Linked DNA regions of Pontiella desulfatans. The protein of the gene in region 2 interacts with the protein of the main gene of each other region in a pairwise test. Links are inferred from orthologs where the notes say so. Each region holds a gene or a part of one and is shown on either strand. Other genes may lie near its edges. The genes, in order: secA and secG.

What was found.
Region 1: the proteins of secG (region 2) and secA interact in binary tests that used the Escherichia coli proteins (3 or more experiments, as listed by UniProt). The link is inferred for Pontiella desulfatans from one-to-one orthologs.

Annotation. Positions count from the first base shown.
Region 1 is NZ_CAAHFG010000003.1:329,446-339,226, forward strand. What follows is about bases 3,268-6,893. They hold secA (preprotein translocase subunit SecA), read right to left. Parts: upstream 6,537-6,893; coding sequence 3,468-6,536; downstream 3,268-3,467. Other genes in these bases: tilS (tRNA lysidine(34) synthetase TilS), read right to left, coding at 3,268-3,464; E9954_RS22465 (WecB/TagA/CpsF family glycosyltransferase), read left to right, coding at 6,703-6,893. Also shown: outer membrane protein assembly factor BamE domain-containing protein, read right to left, coding at 1-107; ATP-dependent zinc metalloprotease FtsH, read right to left, coding at 140-2,110; more of tilS, read right to left, coding at 2,193-3,267; more of E9954_RS22465, read left to right, coding at 6,894-8,166; nfi (deoxyribonuclease V), read right to left, coding at 8,258-8,905; hemL (glutamate-1-semialdehyde 2,1-aminomutase), read right to left, coding at 8,971-9,781. UniProt on the Escherichia coli protein: Required for protein export, interacts with the SecYEG preprotein conducting channel.
Region 2 is NZ_CAAHFG010000001.1:4,354,875-4,363,757, reverse strand. The notes cover bases 3,173-5,900. They hold secG (preprotein translocase subunit SecG), read left to right. Parts: upstream 3,173-4,205; coding sequence 4,206-4,595; downstream 4,596-5,900. Other genes in these bases: E9954_RS15610 (ABC transporter substrate-binding protein), read left to right, coding at 4,625-5,900; tpiA (triose-phosphate isomerase), read left to right, coding at 3,431-4,186; polA (DNA polymerase I), read right to left, coding at 3,173-3,197. In the rest of the region: E9954_RS15630 (HEAT repeat domain-containing protein), read right to left, coding at 1-411; more of polA, read right to left, coding at 411-3,172; more of E9954_RS15610, read left to right, coding at 5,901-6,487; E9954_RS15605 (ABC transporter permease), read left to right, coding at 6,491-7,765; E9954_RS15600 (ABC transporter permease), read left to right, coding at 7,770-8,651; E9954_RS33045 (ABC transporter ATP-binding protein), read left to right, coding at 8,644-8,883. UniProt on the Escherichia coli protein: Subunit of the protein translocation channel SecYEG. Overexpression of some hybrid proteins has been thought to jam the protein secretion apparatus resulting in cell death; while this may be true it also results in FtsH-mediated degradation of SecY.

The DNA.
Region 1 (9,781 bases), on a different replicon or contig from region 2:
TTCGCCATGCCCTCCTGGACATCGCTGAGTTTCCAAGGTCTGAACGTGGTTGCGCATCCGGCAAGGAACAGCACCACGGTGGCCAGCATCAAGCTCATTGTTTTCATGTGCACATGTTAATCCGGACGAAACGAAATGTCTATTCCGTTTCCGCTTCCGATTTCGGTTCCGCTTCGGAGTCCGCTGCGGCCTCCTCGATCGGGGGCGGTTCGGTTTTTTCGGAACCCTCGGGGAGCTTGCCGGTCTTCATGATGGAATCGACTTCCGCAAAATCAAGCACTTCGCGCTCGATCAGCAATTCGGAGAGTGCCACCAGTTGCTCCCGGTTGTCGGTCAGGATTTTCATGCATTTGTCATAGGCCTCCGCGAGGATGCGTTGCACTTCCTGGTCGATCTTCTGCGAGGTTTCTTCGCTGTGTTCGTGCGCGCCGCTAATGCCCTGCCCCAGGAAAACGGGCTGGTTGTGGCTGCCAAGGTTTTGCGGGCCGAGCAGTTTGCTCATGCCGTATTCGCAAACCATGGCGCGGGCAATCATGGTGGAACGTTCAATATCGTTGTGGGCGCCCGTGGTCACGTCCTCGAAAATCATCTCTTCGGCCGCGCGGCCGCCCATCAGGGCAACCAGGTCGGCTTCAAGCCGCTTTTGGCTCTGCGTGTAGCGGTCCTTTTCCGGCAGCGACATCGTGGCGCCCAGCGCCCGGCCGCGCGGGATGATCGTAACCTTGTGGATCGGCTCGCATTCCGGGGTCTTGTACATCGCAATGGCGTGGCCGGCCTCGTGGTAGGCCGTCAGCTTCTTCTCTTCCGGATCCAGCACATGGCTGCGGCGCTCGCGGCCCCACATCACCTTGTCGCGTGCTTCTTCCATATCCTCTTGCTCAACAAAGTCGGCGCCGCGCCGCGAGGCCAGCAGGGCGGCTTCGTTCACCAGGTTGGCCAGGTCGGCCCCCGAGAAGCCCGGCGTTCCGCGCGCCGAGCGCTTCAGATCGACCTGGTCCGAGAGGCGGACGTTGCGGGAATGGATTTTCAGGATCTGTTCGCGGCCTTCGAGCGTCGGCAGGTCAACCACCACCTGGCGGTCGAAGCGGCCCGGGCGCAACAGGGCGGGGTCGAGCACGTCGGGACGGTTCGTGGCCGCCACGATAATGATGCCTTCCTGCGTGTCGAAGCCGTCCATCTCGACCAGCAGGGCGTTGAGCGTCTGCTCGCGTTCGTCGTGCCCCCCGCCAATGCCGCTGAAACGGCTGCGGCCAACGGCATCGATTTCGTCGATGAAGATGATGCACGGGGCGTTTTTCTTCCCCTGTTCAAACATGTCGCGCACGCGGGAGGCGCCGATCCCGACAAACATTTCAACAAAGTCGGAGCCGCTGATGGTGAAGAAGGGCACGTCGGCCTCGCCGGCGACGGCTTTGGCCAGCAACGTCTTTCCGGTTCCCGGCGAACCGGAGAGCAACACGCCTTTGGGCATTTTTCCGCCGAGTTTCTGGAACCGCTTCGGGTCTTTCAGGAATTCGACCACTTCCGCCAGCTCCTCCTTGGCTTCGTCAACGCCGGCCACATCCTTGAACGTAATCTTGTTCTTGTCCTGCGTCAGCAGCTTGGCGCGGCTCTTGCCGAAGCTCATCGCCCCGCGCCCCGCATTCTTCATCTGGCGGATGAAGATGAAATAAATGATGCCGAAAATCAGGATGAACGGAACGATGTTGGCGAGAATCGAGACCAGCATGGTCTTCGGGCGCTTCACCTTCACCTGGACTCCATTGTCCTCCAGCATCTCCATCAGCTTTTCCGTCAGGATGATTTCCGTGCGGAACTGGGTGGTGCCGGATTCGTTGATGTCCATCGACTCGCCGGAAACATAGTGGTTGCCGGCCCCGTCGTGGGCAATGTCCACTTTCGATACCCGGCCGTTCTTAACCATGTTCACGAAATCGGTATATTCGATCTCGTTCGACTTCTGCGAGTTGTTCGAGAAAAGGTGCAGGACGGTCAGGAATACGGCCATCATCAGGAACGAGATCGCCAATCCGCGCATCGGCATCGGCGGCGGCCCCTTCTTGCCTGGTTTGTTTCCCTTGGGTTCCTTCTGTTGCTTGTCATCTGCCATAATTAAATCTTTCTGTGAAAAACTGCGCAAAAACTAACACCGCCATGGGGCGAATGCAACGTGTACACACACAAACTTGGAGTCATTCGGTGCCGTTTTGTTCAATGCGGAGATGCACGGCTTTCCCATCCCGTCCCCGCACGTCCCATCCGCGCGCCGTCCGGTAGCCCGGCAACCAGATGATTTCATTCCTGCACACCACGACCGGAACGCCTGCGCGTTGCTCCCTGGGCACCTTTTGGTCGGTCAGGATATCCTGCAGTTTGCGGCTGCCCGCCATGCCCAGCGGTTCCATCCGATCGCCGGGCCGCCAGCCACGGACCTCGATGGGCGATCCGCCGACCTTCTCCGCATCGAACGAGGCCTCCGCCGGAAGCACGCCCGCGCCCTTGCCATGGTCTTTCCGCCAGCCCGTCCCCGTCTCCATCGTCAACCGAACGCAGGGCAGGCTTTCCGGCCTGCACAACCCGGTCTCGAAGCGGGGTTCCCCATATTCCACCACCACGCGCTGCCGTTCGTTCAGCTCAAAAACCGTTGTGCCTGCTGCCGCATCCATGAGCGAAAGGATCTTTTCGATGCAATCGAAGGAGACCTCTTCAGCCCCTTGGTCGAACAGCCACATCCGGAGCGTTCGCCGCCGGGCGGCCAGGGATTCCGACCCATCCTGCATCGCGGTCATCCACTCGTTCTCGGCGCGCAGGATTTCCATCGTTCGCAGAATGGTGTTGCGGATGCCCGGGTTCAGTTCCTTTTCGAGCAGAGGCAGCACCGTGTGCCGCACCTTGTTCCGCAGGAAGGTTTCGTCGGCGTTGCTGGCATCTTCCCGCCAGGACAGCTCTTTTTCTTCGAGCCACTGCAAAATGGTTTCCCGCGGAATCTCCAGCATCGGACGGATCAGCCGGATCGGGCCGATCTCTTGTTTGAAGGCCATTCCGCCCAGGCCCTCGCAACCCGCCCCCCGGGCAAGCCGGAGGAGAAAGGTTTCGGCCTGGTCGTCCGCATGGTGGGCGAGGGCAATCACGGCGTTCTCGAATTCCGCAAAAAAACCGTGCCGCGCCTGCCGCGCCGCCATCTCGAGCGACTGCCCGCTTTCCTGGGCCAGCGCCCGGACATCGACCGACTTCACCTCAACGGGAAATCCAAGCGCGCGAACAAAGCGTTCATCGGCATCCGATTCCGCGCCGCGCAGGTTGTGGTTCACATGCGCAACGGTGAAACGGATTCCAAGCTCGTGGAGCGCATGCGCCAAGGCAACCGAGTCGGCCCCGCCCGAAACCCCGACCACCACGTTCGCGCCATCGGGGATCAGTTCGTGGCGATCAATCGCCTCGCGGATGGCAACGGCAAGGTTCACGCATTATTCAGCGCCGCAGCACTTCTTGTATTTGCGTCCGCTGCCGCAGGGGCAGGGGTCGTTGCGGCCGGCCTTGGGGACATTCTTCCGGATGGGCGTGGGCTTGGGGGCCTGCGGCAAATCCATGCCCGGAGGCGGGGCACCCATGCCCGGAGGCGGGGCGCCGCGTTGCGGGGCATGGGCCGCGGCGGCTTGCGCCTGCGCCGTTGCGGCGGCGAGGGCGGAGGCCTGCGGATGCTGCACCTGCATGCCGGAAAGCGACTGGAAAAAATCCTCGATCGCTTCGATGGAGGTGGCCGAGCGGAACATGGTGTTGGCGATCTCCTCGTAGATGCGGTCCATCAGATCCATGAAAAGGTTGTAGGCTTCGCGCTTGTATTCCACCAGCGGGTCGCGCTGGCCATAGGCCTGGAGACCGACGCTTTCACGCAGGCTGTCCATGCTGCGCAGGTATTCCTGCCAATGCTCGTCGATCGACTGGATGATCATGTGGCGCTCAAGGCGCTTGAGGGCGTCCGTGTCTTCGTGGCGGGCTTTCAGGTCGTAGGCCTTCCTGACGCGTTCCATCACGCAGGCGGTCAGGCTTTCCTGGGTCTTTTCCGCAGGAAGGTCCGAGGCTTGCATGCCGAGCGGGAACGTGGTGTTCACCCAAATGATGAATTCGTGGAACCCATCGACGCTCTTCAAAGCAACGGCATCCTCGGAACGGGAGGCAATGGCCTGCTCGACCGAATGGTAGATCTGCGCGCGCGGGTCGTCGCTGGTGAGCGCCTCGGAGCGGAAACCGTAGATCTCGCCACGTTGGGCATTCATCACATCGTCGTATTCAAGCGTGCGCTTGCGCATCATGAAGTTTTGCTGTTCGACGCGCCGCTGGGCGGTTTCGATCGATTTGTTCAGCCACGGGTGCTCCAGCACTTCGCCTTCCTCGATGCCGAGTTTTTCCATGATGTTCGAGATGCGGTCGGAACCGAACAGGCGCATCAGGTTGTCTTCGAGCGAGACGTAGAAGCGCGTCACGCCCGGGTCGCCCTGGCGGGCGGAGCGGCCGCGCAGCTGGCGGTCGATGCGGCGCGACTCGTGGCGCTCGGAGGCAATCACATAGAGGCCGCACGGGCGCTCTTCAAGCAGTTTGCGCAGCGGCTTTCCATCAACCTTGGAATCCAGCGAGAAGCTTTTTGAGTTGAGATCCTCCCGGTTGAGGTGGATCACGCTTTCGTGCAGTTTGATGTCGGTGCCGCGTCCGGCCATGTTGGTGGCAATGGTCACGGCGCCGGGCTGGCCGGCGTTGGCCACGATCTCGGCTTCACGGGCATGGTTCTTGGCGTTGAGCACGTTGTGCACAATGTTTTCGCGCCGCAGCATGCGGCTGAGGACTTCGGACGTTTCAACGGCCACCGTTCCCACCAGCACCGGCTGCTTGTTGGCGTGCGCCTTCTTGATGTCGTCGATGACGGCGCGGAATTTTTCGCGCTGGGTCTTGTAGACCTGGTCGTTGAGGTCGACGCGGCGAACCGGGCGGTTGGTGGGAATCACCATCACGTCGAGTCCGTAGATCTGGTGGAATTCGTCGGCCTCGGTTTCGGCCGTGCCGGTCATGCCCGAGAGTTTGTCGTACATGCGGAAATAGTTCTGGATGGTGATGGTGGCGAGCGTTTGCGTTTCGCGCTCGATCGTTACGCCTTCCTTGGCCTCGACCGCCTGGTGCAGGCCGTCGCTCCAGCGGCGCCCGACCATCAGGCGGCCGGTATGCTCGTCGACGATGATCACCTGGTTGTCCTGCACCACGTAGTCGACGTCCTTTTCATAGACGCTGTAGGCGCGGATCAGCTGGTCGACCGCGTGGACGCGCTCGTTGCGCATCGCATAGTCCTCCTGGATGGAGCGGCGCTTTTCCATGAGCTCCTCGGGGGAGAGTCCGGTCTCCCCGTCCAGCTCGGCCATCGCGGTAACCATGTCGGGAAGGACATACATTTCCGGATCGTTCGGGTTCATCTCCTCGCAGCCCTTTTCGGTCAGGCTGGCGTCGTGTCCCTTTTCATCGATCGTGAAGAAGAGTTCCTGCCGCAGTTGGCGCGCCTGTTCCTTGCGCATATCGGAAAGCATGGACATCTGGGTTTTTTCGAGCAGTTTGCGGATCGAAACATCTTCGATCAGGTGCATCAGCTGCTTGTTTTTCGGCATGCCTTCGAACACCTGGTACATGCGCAGGGCGGCTTCGTCCTCTTCGCCCTCTTCGAGCAGGTCCTTGGCTTCCTTCAGCAGCTTGGTGCAGAGGTCGCGCTGGCGGCGCACCAGCCGCGATGCGGCGGGCTGCAGCTCTTCGTATTGGGTCGAGGAGTAGGGGGCCGGGCCGGAAATAATCAGCGGCGTACGCGCTTCGTCGATCAGGATCGAGTCGATTTCGTCGACGATCGCGAAGTTGTGCCCCTTTTGCTGCACCATGTCTTCCGGGCTGTAGGCCATGTTGTCGCGCAGGTAGTCGAAGCCGAATTCCGAATTGGTGCCGTAGGTGATGTCGCGCAGGTACATTTCGCGGCGTTCCGGCGGCGGCATCATGTTCTTCAGGCAGCCGACGGTCAGGCCGAGCCACGTGTAGAGATGGCCCATCCATTCGGAGTCGCGTTGCGAGTGGTAGTCGGAGGTGGTGACGACGTGCGCACCTTTTCCGGAGAGTGCGTTGAGGTAGACCGGGAGGGTGGCCACAAGGGTCTTGCCTTCGCCCGTTGCCATTTCCGCAATCATGCCCTTGTGGATCGCCATGCCGCCGATGAGCTGGACATCGAAGTGCACCATCTCCCACGCAATAGGATGCCCGATGACTTCCACGACCGTCCCGCACAGGCGGCGGGCCGCATTCTTTACCACCGCAAAGGCCTCCAATTCAATGCTTTCAAGGGTCTCGCCCTTTTGCAGGCGCTCCTTGAATTCCTGGGTCTTGGCCTTCAGCTGATCGTCGCTGAGCGCCTTGTATTCCTCGTCGAACGCATTGATCTTCTCGACTAGCGGATGCATCTTTTTCAGGTCGCGCTCGTTCTTCGAGCCGACGATCTTCTTTAAAATCCAATTCATGTCCGTTCCTGTGTTTGCAAAAAGAGGAAGAAACCTACCTCATTTGCCGCCCCCCCACAAGCCGTGATTAGGAAAAGGGCGGCCACCTTGGCGGCGGGGTTTTGAAGAAATTCTTCTCTTGAATAGTACTTGATCCGCGCAGGCAAAGTTTCTAGCATTCCCGACTATGCAAAGCGATGGGTCAGCGCCAATTCCGTTGGTCATCTACGGCGTGCCGTTCCACAACGTCACGTTCGAAGAGGCCATCGACTGGATTGTTGAACGGGTGCGCTCCGGCCGCCCGGCCAACATAGCCACCGCAAACCTCGATTTTGTCACCCGCGCCTGGAGCGATCCCGAGCTGCAGCGCATCCTCATCGATGCCGATCTGGTGCTCGCCGACGGCTTTCCCATCGTGAAACTCGCCCCGTTTTTCGGCCCGGCCTTGAAGGACCGGGTCACCGGCTCCGACCTGACGCCCATGCTGGCGGAACGGGCCGCGAGGGAGGGCATGAGCATCTACGGCCTCGGCAGCGCGCAGGGCGTGGCCGAAAAGGCCATGGATATCCTGAAGAAACGGCATCCCGATCTCAAGGTTGCGGGAACCTTCTCGCCGCCTTTTGCCCCCCTGCTCGAAATGGATCACCGCAAAATCCTGCAAAAGCTCGAACGGGCCGGGCCGGACATCCTCTTCGTTGCGCTCGGGGCCCCCAAGCAGGACAAGTTCATCAGCATGCATGTGCGCGGATGGAATGTTCCCGTCGCCATGGGCGTCGGCGCTTCGCTCGATTTCATCACCGGCGAGCAGCGCCGGGCGCCCTTGTGGATGCGCAAGCACCATCTCGAATGGTTCTGGCGCATCTGCTGCAATCCCCGGCGGCTATTGGTTCGCTACCTCGAAAACGTCCGCTTCCTGCTGTCCGCATCGCGGCAAATGTATTTGATCCATCGAATGGCCGACAAACCCCGCCCGTTCGAGGCGCTGGAGGAGCGCGGTTTCCTCGAATTGGAAGACAAAGGAATTGCCGTGGAGCGCTTCCAGGGCTTCGAGTCCGAATCCGCCGCCCGCGGTTTGGTGGAACACATCGCCCATACCGCCAAGGGTATGAATCTGTTGCTCGACCTCCATGCCGTTCCCTGGCTGGACAGCCTGGAACTCGGCGCCCTCCTCGAAATCAACAAGCTTTGTCGCTCGTGGGGGAAACGGCTCATTCTCTACGCCCCGCGTCCCAAGGTGCTTCGCCTGCTCGAAACCTGCCGCCTGACCGACTATTTCAACACCGCCACCCGTCTCGACGAGGTCGAAGCCATTGCCCGGAACCTGACGGAGCACCTCGACGGTGGAACCATCTACGAAGAGGGCTCGCTCAAACTCGAACTTCCCATGGAACTCACCTCGGCCACCTTGCCCTCCTACGAAAAAGAGGCGGAGTTCATCCGTCGCGAACTCAAGGAGCAGGGCATCCTCAAAACCGTCGAGGTCGATGCCGCCCAGCTCGATTTCATCGACAGCTCCGGCCTCGGCTTCCTCATTGCCCTGAAGAAAACCACGCAGGACGAAGGCGTATCCATGTCCATCGCCAACCTGCCCACCAAACCCCGCCGCACCTTCGAAATCGCCCGCGTCGACAAGGTGCTCCTACACGCATAAGTCCTCCCGGACTTCCTTCCATCAAGCTCTTCCCGCACTCGAAGTATATCATCCAACCACCACGATCGTGGGTGTTGGATGATATACTTTCCTAGTTGCCCGATGCGAGTTTGTGGGCGTGGCGGGTGGTTTCCGGCAGGCGGTATTTCGTGACGCACTGCAGGACGATCCGGTGGGCGGTGTCGAGGCCGACGCGGTGGCCGGGGGAGATGTAGAGGGGTTTGACGTTGGTGCGGGTGCGCAGGACGACTCCGATCTGTTCGTCTTTATCCATCAGCGGAACATGGCACCCTTTTTCCAATGGAACGTCTGCGTGCGTTCCGGTCAGGCGCGACTTGGCGACGCCGATGGCGGGAATGTCGAGCAGCAGGCCGAGGTGGGCCGCGATGCCGAAGCGGCGGGGATGGGCGATGCCTTGGCCATCGCACAGCAGCAGGTCGGGTTGGGCGCTAAGCTTGAGCATGGCCTCCAGCACGGCCGGGACTTCGCGGAAGGAGAGCAGGCCGGGCACGTAGGGGAAGGTCGTCGGATGGTGGGCGATCGCCGTTTCCACCACGTCGAGTGTTGCGAAATCCAGCACCGCAATCGCCGCGTGTGTTACCGTGTTGTTTTTCTCGAAGCCAACATCCACTCCGGCCACGGTGTTGATTTCGCCGAAGTCGTCCTTGAGCTTAACGCGATCCTGCAGCGCGTGCTGGATCTTGACGGCTTCCTTCGGACTGACATCCCATGCATGCATTTTTTTTACCACTAAGACACGAAGGACTCTAAGTTGCCGTGCTTCGTGCTCTTCGTGCTTCGTGGTTAAATTTTTTCCAGTTCGGTAATAAACCGATCGATGTGTTCCTCGGTGTGGGCGGCGGAGACGAAGGCGACCTCGAATCCGGACGGCGGGGTGTAGAACCCGTGGTCGAGCATGTGGTGGAAATAGGCGGCGTGCGCCTTTTGATCGCAGGCCTTCGAGTCGTCGAGGTTACGAACGGCTGCTTTGCGGAAGAAGGGCGTGAACATGCCGCCGCGCTGCGCGCAGTGCAGATCGAGTCCCTTTTCTGCGGCGATGCGGTTGACGCCGTCGGCCAGTCGTTTGCCCAGAATTTCCATCTTTAGGTAAGGCGATTCGTCGCGCAGCAGCTCGAGCGTTTTCATGCCGGCGGCCACGGCGACCGGGTTGCCGCTGAGGGTGCCGGCCTGGTAGACCGGGCCGAGCGGCGCGAGGGTGGACATGATCTTGGTGCTGCCGCCAATGGCGCCGATGGGCATGCCCCCGCCAATGATTTTGCCAAGCGTGGTGATGTCGGCCTCGATGCCAACCGTATGCCCGAAGGTGGTCGGGGCAAGGCGGAAGCCGTTGATGACTTCGTCGAAGATGAGCAGGGAGCCGGCTTCGGCGGTGGCGGCGCGCAGGCCTTCGAGGAAGCCCGGTTCCGGTTCAACCAATCCCATGTTGCCCGCAATCGGTTCGACGATCACGGCGGCGATCTCGTCGCCGTTGGCCTTCAGGATTTCCTGTACCGCCCCCAGGTCGTTGTAGGGGGCAACGAACACCTCCTCCGTCGCGGCGGGCGATACCCCGGCGGACGACGAAATGCCGCCCGTCAGCAGCCCGCTGCCGGAG
Region 2 (8,883 bases):
GCGTTGGCAGCAGTGCACCGCTTGCCTCTCTTCGATTCGGCTCGCTTCTTCGATGATGCCGATGGCGCGTTTGGCGCCATTGTTATTGTATTCCTTTTCGACGGGGCTGATGGCCATGTCGCGCAGGTCGTGGAGGGCTGGTTTTGCGGCGCTACCGTAGGCGGAGAGGGCGCGGACGGCATATTGCCGTACCTGGGGTTTGGCGTCTCGGAGCATCGGAACGAGAGCGGAGACAGCCTTTTCCGCATCGGCCAGCCCGGCCAGCTTGCCGATGGCGGAAGCCGCGAGCCGGCGTACGTTGGCGGCGGGGGAACGTGTTAGCTCAATCAGTTCGGGCAAGGCGGATGGATCGCCGGAGTTGCCGAGTTCCACGGCGCGTTCCCTGAACTGCGTTTCGAGCTTGGAGTCCATCAATGCGCTTCCAACCAGTTCGCCCCCGTCCCGCTCTCGACCAGGATCGGGATTTCCATGGGGATGGCGGATTTCATTTTTTCCTCGATGAGGGGGATGAGCTCGTCGGCTTCGTCTTCGGCAAGGTCGAAGACGAGTTCGTCGTGGACTTGGAGGAGGAGCCGGGTTTTGGCCTTGCGGTCGTCGAGCAGTTTTTGGACGGCGATCATGGCAATCTTGATCATGTCGGCGGCGGTGCCCTGGATGGGGGCGTTGATGGCGTTGCGCTCGGCGCCGGAGCGGACCATCTGGTTGCGGGCGTTGATGTCGCGGATGTAGCGGCGGCGGCCGGTGATGGTTTCGACATATTCGTGCTTCTGGGCGAATTCGATGGTCGAGTCGAGATAGCTCTGCACGCCGGGATAGTTGGCGCGGTATTGCTCGATGATTTCCTGCGCTTCCTTGCGCGGGATGCCGAGGCGCTGGGAGAGCCCGAAGGCGGAGATGCCGTAGATGATGCCAAAGTTAACCATCTTGGCCTTGGAGCGCATTTCGCGGGTCACGTCGTCTTTCGCCACCCCGAAGACGCGGGCGGCGGTGGCGGTGTGGATGTCTTCGCCGTGGATGAACGCCTCGCGCAGGCCCGGATCGCCGGAAAGTTCGGCCATGATGCGCAGCTCGATCTGGGAATAGTCGGAGGCGAGCAGGGTGAAGCCTTCGCGCGGGATGAAGGCGCGGCGGATTTCGCGGCCTTCCTCGGTGCGGATCGGGATGTTCTGGATGTTCGGGTTGACCGACGAGAGGCGGCCGGTGGTGGTGATGGCCTGGCTGAAGGTGGTATGCACGCGGCCGGTTGGCTCGAAGACTTCCTTGGGCAGGGCATCGACATAGGTGCTCTTGAGTTTGGTGAGTCCGCGATGGTCGAGCATCTTGCGGACGATCGGATGGTCGGGCGCCAGGGTGGAGAGCACTTCCTCGTCGGTCTTGTATTGCCCGGTCTTGGTCTTCTTGGGCTTTTCCACCAGTTGGAGCACATCGAACAGCACTTCGCCCACCTGCTTGGGGGAGTTGAGGTTGAACTCCATGCCAGCCAGGGTGTAGACGGCCTTTTCCAGCTCGTCGATCTTGGTGGCGAGCTCTTCGGAATAGTTCCCGAGGGCGGTGGCATCGAGGTTGATGCCGTTGTATTCCATCTGGGCGAGCACCGGCAAAAGCGGCGTTTCGATTTCGTAGAAGGTGCGCTCCTGTCCGCGCTCCTTCAGCATCGGCTTGAGCTTGTGCCATAGCTGGAGGGTGATGTCGGCATCCTCTGCCGCATATTCGCATAGCTCGTCGAGGTCGACGTCGCGCATCGGTTTTTGATCGGTCTTCTTGTCGCCGATGAGGGCGGTGATGGGCACGGGCGAATAATCGAGCAGGGTTTCGGCCATGTGGTTCATGTTGTGCCGCTGGTCGGGGTCGATGAGGTAGTGCGCCAGCATGGTGTCGAGCAGCTCGCCGCGGACTTCGATGCCGTGCCATTTCAGCACGCTGATGTCGTACTTGAGGTTTTGCCCCACCTTGCGGATGTCGGGGTTTTGCAGGATGGGCAGGAACGGTTCAAGCGCCAGCAGCGCCTGCCCGCGGTCGGGGGGCAGGGTGACGAACCACGCTTCGTGCGGTTCAATGCAGAACGAGATGCCGATCAGCTCGGCCACGCGGACGTCAAGGCCGGTGGTTTCGGTGTCGAAGCAAACCAATGCCGTTCCGGCGAGTTTTCCGGCCAGCGCGGCGCGTTCGGCCGCGCTGGTGACGAGGTGGTAGTTGTGTTTCACGTCCTTGATGGTTTTGAAGGCGGGGACGGGTTCCTGCATTTCGGGCTGTTGCGCGGCGGCGAACTCGAACAGGTCGCCCTGGCCGCAGCTGGCGGCGGCAACGGCGACGGAGTTCGGGGTGGGGGATTCGCCGAACAGGCGCTTGATGAGCGATTTGAATTCGAGTTCGGTGAAGAGAACCTTGAGCTGGTCGTCGTTGCGCTGGCCCATCAGGAGTTCTTCGGGGTCTTCCTTCACGGGGACATCGCATTTGATGGTGACGAGCCGTTTGGAGAGCAGGGCCTGGGTTTTGTTTTCCTCAACCTTCTCCTTTTGCTTGCCTTTGAGTTGGTCGGTGTTTTCAAGCAGGTTTTCGATGGAGCCAAATTGGGCAATGAGCTTTTGCGCGGTCTTGGGGCCGATGCCCGGGATGCCGGGGACGTTGTCGGCGGTGTCGCCGGCCAGCCCAAGGATATCGATGACCTGCCCGACCGTTTCAATATTCCACTGCTCGAGGATTTTCGGAACGTCGAGCAGTTCGCCGGACTTCCCGCTACCGGGCTTGAGCATGAAGGTGTGTTCATCGACGAGCTGGGCGTAGTCCTTGTCGGGCGTGACCATGTAGGTGTCGAACCCCTGCCGCTCGGCCTGGCGGGCGAGGGTGCCGATCACATCGTCGGCCTCGAACCCGGGATATTCGAGCACGGGGATGTTGAAGGCGTTGAGCAGGTTGCGGATGTGCGGGACGGCGGTGCGGACGCCTTCGGGCGTTTCGTCGCGCGTGGCCTTGTATTCGGGATATTCCTCGTGGCGGAAGGTGGGGCCGTGGGTGTCGAACGCGACGGCGATATGGGTCGGTTCGTAGGTGTGCATGATGTCGAGCAGGGTGTTGATGAAGCCGAATACCGCCGAAACATTCTCCCCCTTGGAGTTGATGCGCGGGTTGCGAATGAGTCCGAAATAGGCGCGGTAGACCACGGCCATGCCGTCGATCAGGAAAAGTTTTTTCTGCATAGCTGAATCCTTTGGGTTAACCACTAATCTTCACTAATCAGCACTAATCCGTCGTTCAGGAAAAGGATATTAGTGTGAATTAGTGCCGCTAGGGGGTTCCATGGGCATTTTGGGGCTGCTTTTTTGCCATTTCGCCTTTGCCTATCGGGTGGCGTTTCGCTAGATTCCCCGTTCATTTTTCAAACAAACACGGGCTTTCCCCTTGGATTTATAAAGAAAACGGAGATGGATTGATGAGAAAGAAAATTATTGCAGGCAACTGGAAGATGAACAAAACCGTCGGCGAAGCCATTGAACTGGCGAACGCGGTCAAGCTCGAGCTGGCCGATTGCAACGACGTGGACGTTGTTCTCTGCCCTCCGTTCACCGCCCTGAAGTCCGTGAGCGACATTGTTTCCGAAACCCAGATCGCCGTTGGTTCGCAGAACATGTCTTCCGAAGACGAAGGCGCCTACACCGGCGAAATCTGCCACACCATGCTCAAGGAAATCTTCGTGCGCTACGTCATCCTCGGCCACAGCGAACGCCGCGAATACTACAAGGAAACCGATTTCTGGATCAACAAGAAGGTCGTCAAGGCGCTCGAAAAGAACCTGCGCCCGATCCTCTGCGTGGGCGAAACCCTCGAAGACCGCGAAGCCGGCAACACCGAAAAGGTGGTTGAGGTGCAGGTGCGCGAAGGCCTCAAGGATGTCGACGCCGCCGCCTTCACCGAGCTCGTCATTGCGTACGAGCCTGTTTGGGCCATCGGAACCGGCAAGGTTGCCACCGCCCAGCAGGCACAGGACGTGCACGCGTTCATCCGCGGTATTGTTAAGGACATGGTTGGCGCGGAAGCCGCCGACGCCGTCCGCATCCAGTATGGCGGTTCCATGAAGCCGGACAACGCAGTGGAACTGCTTGGCCAGCCCGATATCGACGGCGGCCTGATTGGTGGCGCAGCGCTGGACGCGACTTCGTTCGCGGCCATCGTTAAAGCCGCCATATAATTGAACAAAGGAAACGAAGATGATCTTTCTAAAGGCACTGTTTATTGTAATCGAGGTCATATGCTGCCTCCTGTTGATTGGCCTGGTGCTGCTGCAGAAGTCGAAGAGCGAAGGCCTTGGCCTAGCATTCGGCGCAGGTGCGGGCGAATCGATGTTCGGTGCGCGCGCCGGCAATGTGCTCTCCAAGGCAACCGTCGTCATCGGCGCTGTTTTCATTGCGAGCTCGCTGATTCTCAGCGTCATGTTCGCCCAGCAGGAAACCACCCTCATGGGGGGTGTGGAAAGCGATCCGGTACAGCCCGTGGCGGTGCAGCCCGGCCTGATCGAAGGGTTGGATACGGGGGCGCCGGCGACGGAGGGTGCTCCAGCGGAGACGCTTCCGGCCCAGCCCGCGCAGCCGGCAGAATAACGGATTTGTTCCACTAGATGGGTCTGCAAATGAACAAGCTCCCCCTAACTGCCATCGCGGCGTTTGCGGGGAGTTTGCTGTTGTCTGGATGCGGCGACGGGAACCTCGGGGCCCGCGAGGCCAACGGCGAGGTTGTTGCATACAGCAGTACGCACCGCATCACGGGGCTTGATCCGGCAACGTCGAGCTCGGTCGATGCCTCGCTCGCGATCTCGCGGATCTACGAAGGCCTGCTTCAATACGACTATCTGGCGCGGCCCTATAAGGTGGTTCCCTCGCTGGCGGAGTCGATGCCCGAGGTTTCCGAAGACGGGCTGGTCTATACCTTCAAGATCCGCAAGGGCATCTATTTCCAGGACGATCCCTGTTTTCCGGATGGAAAGGGGCGCGAACTGACGGCGCGCGATTTCGACTATTCGCTCAAGCGCGTCGCCGACGTGAAGAACGCATCGCCCGGTTTCTGGGCCTTCAGCGGCCGCATCAAGGGTATCGACGATTTCCACAAGGCCTCCCAGTCGCCGGAGCCGACCGACTACGAAATGCCGGTGGCGGGGCTCAAGGTTTTGGACCCGTACACCTTGCAGGTCGTCCTGAACGAACCCTATCCGCAACTGCTCTACATTCTAACGATGCACTATTCGTTCGTCGTGCCTCGCGAGGCGGTCGAACTCTACGGCAAGAAACTCACCAACCATCCGGTCGGCACCGGCCCATACCGCCTGGTGGAGTGGCGCCGCAACTCGCGCATCGAGTTCGAGCGCAATCCCAAGTGGGCCGAGACCGGGCGCGTGGAAACCTATCCTTCCGCCGCCTCGCCGGAATTCGAGGCCAAGGGCTTGCTGAGGGATGCCGGGCTGCAGATCCCGTTCAACGACCGGATCATCCAGTATGTGATCGACGACACCAGCACCTCGTGGATGATGTTCCTCTCCGGCCAGCTCGACTCCTCCGCCATTTCGCCGGACAACTGGGACGCGGTCGTGACGCCCTCCAAAAGCCTGACCGGTACGCTGGAAAAGCGCGGCATCGAGCTGATTTCCTCGCCCTACACCGCGGTTTACTACATGGGCTTCAACTGGGACGATGCGCTGGTGGGGTTCAGCGAGGATCCAGAACAGAACGAACGCAATAAAAAACTGCGCCAGGCGCTCAGCTGCGCCTACGAGTTCGACCTGATGAACACCTTCATGAACAACCGGCTCTATCCACTCAACGGGCCCATCCCGACCCCGTTGGCCGGCAACCTGACCGAACCTTCGCCCTACCTTTTCAATCTCGAAAAAGCCGCGAAGCTTCTGGCCGAGGCCGGCTATCCCGAGGGGATCGACAGCAAGACCGGCCGGCGGCTTGAGCTCGTCATCGAGCTGGGCAGCGCCGACACCAATACGCGGCAGTCGATGGAACTCATGGCCGACATGTACCAGAAAATCGGCGTCGTCTTGAAAACCAACTACAACACCTGGCCCGCCTTCATCGAAAAACTCAACCGCCGCCAGGCCCAGTTGTTCCGTCTGGCCTGGGTGGCCGACTATCCCGATGCGGAAAACTTTCTCGCGCTTTTCTACAGCAAGAACGCGTCGCCGGGGCCGAACCACGCCAACTACCGCAATGCCGAGATCGACCGCATGTATGAGCAGATCCGCGTCATGCCCGATTCGCCGGAGCGCACCGCGATCTACGAGAAGATGGCGAAGATCATTGTCGAGGAAGCGCCGTGGGTCTTCCAGTACCAGCCCATGAGCTTTGCGGTGAAGCACAGCTGGATCGAAAACTATGTCTCGCACGACTATCCCTACGGCATGGGCCGATTCCGCCGCGTCAACACCGCGACGCGCTCGGAATGGATGAAGTCGTACGGCAAGGATAAGCTGGATATGGCGGGGCAGGAATAAGGGATGCTGAACTATATCCTCAAGCGAATCTGGCAGATGGTGCCCACGGTGGTCGGCGTGGTCTTGCTCACCTTCATTCTTTTCAACGTGGTGGGTGGCGACCTCGCCGCGATCGCGCTCGGCAAGAAGGTTTCCCTCCAATCGTTGGAAGCGTTCGACGAGCAGCGCGGCCTCAACAAACCACTCTTTTTCGGAACCCGCGCCACCAGCCGCGCCTACGAAGACCAAGACCTCGCAGAAGGGGCGGGGCGCTGGCGCAGCTGGAGCAACGCGCTCTACTCCGCCGAAACCGCTTCCGTTTCCATCCAGCCCAACGCAAAAATCGACCCGCTTGCGTTTCCTTTGGAGTCCGGGGCGGAGTTCGTGTGGCAGGTCACCTACCGCGGCGCCGGCTCGCTGGCCGGCGGCGCGCTGGCCTCCGCCGATTGGAAAAGCGCGAAGATCCGTTTCAAGGGATCGGAAGAGGGTGGCTTCGCCACCGGAGCCGAAGGGCTCGAAATCAAGAAGCTCAAGCTGCGCAAGGTCATGAAGAATCCGTTCGACTCGCAGCTCTGGTTCTACGTCAAACAGCTCGCCCGCGGCGACATGGGCTATTCCGAAAGCCTGAAACAACCCGTTTCCAAGCTGCTTAAGGACGGTGTGCTGCCTTCGCTTTCCCTGACGATTCCCATTTTTCTCATCGGCATCGTGCTCTCGGTGAGCCTTTCGCTCGTCTGCGCCTTTTTCCGCGACACCTTCATCGACCGTTTCCTGGTCATGTTTTCCGTGGCGCTGATGAGCATCAACTATCTGGTCTACATCGTGGCGGGCCAATATTTCCTGGCCTACAAGCAAGGGCTGTTTCCGGTTTGGGGCTTCGAGTCGGCGCGCTATCTGGTGCTGCCCGTCCTCATCGGCGTTATCAGCGGCCTCGGCGCAAACATCCGCTTCTACCGCACGGTGATGCTCGACGAAATGTATAAGGACTATGTCCGCACCGCCTTCGCCAAGGGCGTCGCCAAGCCGCGCGTCCTCTTCGTGCATGTGCTGAAGAACGCCATGATCCCGATCATTACCAATGTCGTGATTGCCATTCCATACCTCTATACCGGCTCGCTGTTGCTCGAAAGCTTCTTCGGCATTCCGGGCCTCGGCTATCTCAGCATCAACGCCATTCTCGCGGCGGATATCGACGTCATCCGCGCCATCGTTCTGATCGGCGCGATGCTGTTCGTGGCCTGCAACCTTTTAACCGACATCTGCTACGCGCTGGCCGACCCGCGCGTGAAATTGAAATAAAACCATGGCGACTGCAAAAGGACAGAGTTTATGGGGCGATGCCTGGCGGCGGTTGAGAAAAAACCGCATTGCCATGGTCTGCCTGGGATTGGTGGCGTTCTTCACGCTGCTGGCCGTGTACGGCGAGATCCTCCATCAATACTACGAGATCCGTGACATTACGCCCTCCTACCAGAAAACCAATCTCGACATCGCCTTCCAACCGCCGGGCAAGGCCCATTGGATGGGTACCGACGGACTCGGGCGCGATGTCATGGCCCGTCTGGTGCAAGGCGTATGCATTGCCTACAAGGTCGGCATCATCACTTCGCTCATCGCCATTCCGATCGGCGTCTTCTTCGGCTGCATCGCCGGATATTTCGGCGGCAAGGTGGACGACTTTGTGGTCTGGCTCTATTCCACCTTCGCCTCCATGCCCGGATTGCTGTTCATTCTCGCCATCGCCATGGTGGTGGGCAAGGGACTGCTCGGCATCTACCTCGGCATCGGCCTCACCACCTGGGTCGGCATCTGCCGCCTGATCCGCGGCGAGGTGATCAAGCACAAGGGCCAAACCTATGTGCAGGCCGCCCAGGCGCTCGGCCTCGGCAACGGACGCATCATTTTCAAGCATATCCTTCCCAACGTCATGCACGTGGTCATCGTCACCTTCACGCTGCGCTTCCCGGCGGCGGTCGGAACCGAGGTGTTCCTGAGCTTCCTCGGCATCGGCGTGCAGGACCAACCCTCGTGGGGGCTGATGATCAACAATGCCCGCATGCGCCTCTGGCAGGGCATGTGGTGGGAAATGACCTTCGTGACGATCGCCGTCTTCCTGCTCGTACTCGCATTCAACCTGCTTGGCGACGCCCTGCGCGACGCCCTCGACCCCCGGCTCAATGACTGATTCAAACAACATCTTGGAAGTGGAACACCTTTCCCTGCACTTCGGGCGGGGCGAAGGACTGGTGAAGGCCATCGACGACGTTTCGTTCACCGTCGCCAAAGGCGAGACCGTGGCGCTGGTCGGCGAGTCCGGCAGCGGAAAAAGCATGAGTGCGCTCTCCCTCACCGGCCTGGTCCCGCGCGTCGCCCGCATCGAAGGCGGAAAGGTCATCTTCGGCGGCCAGGATTTGCTG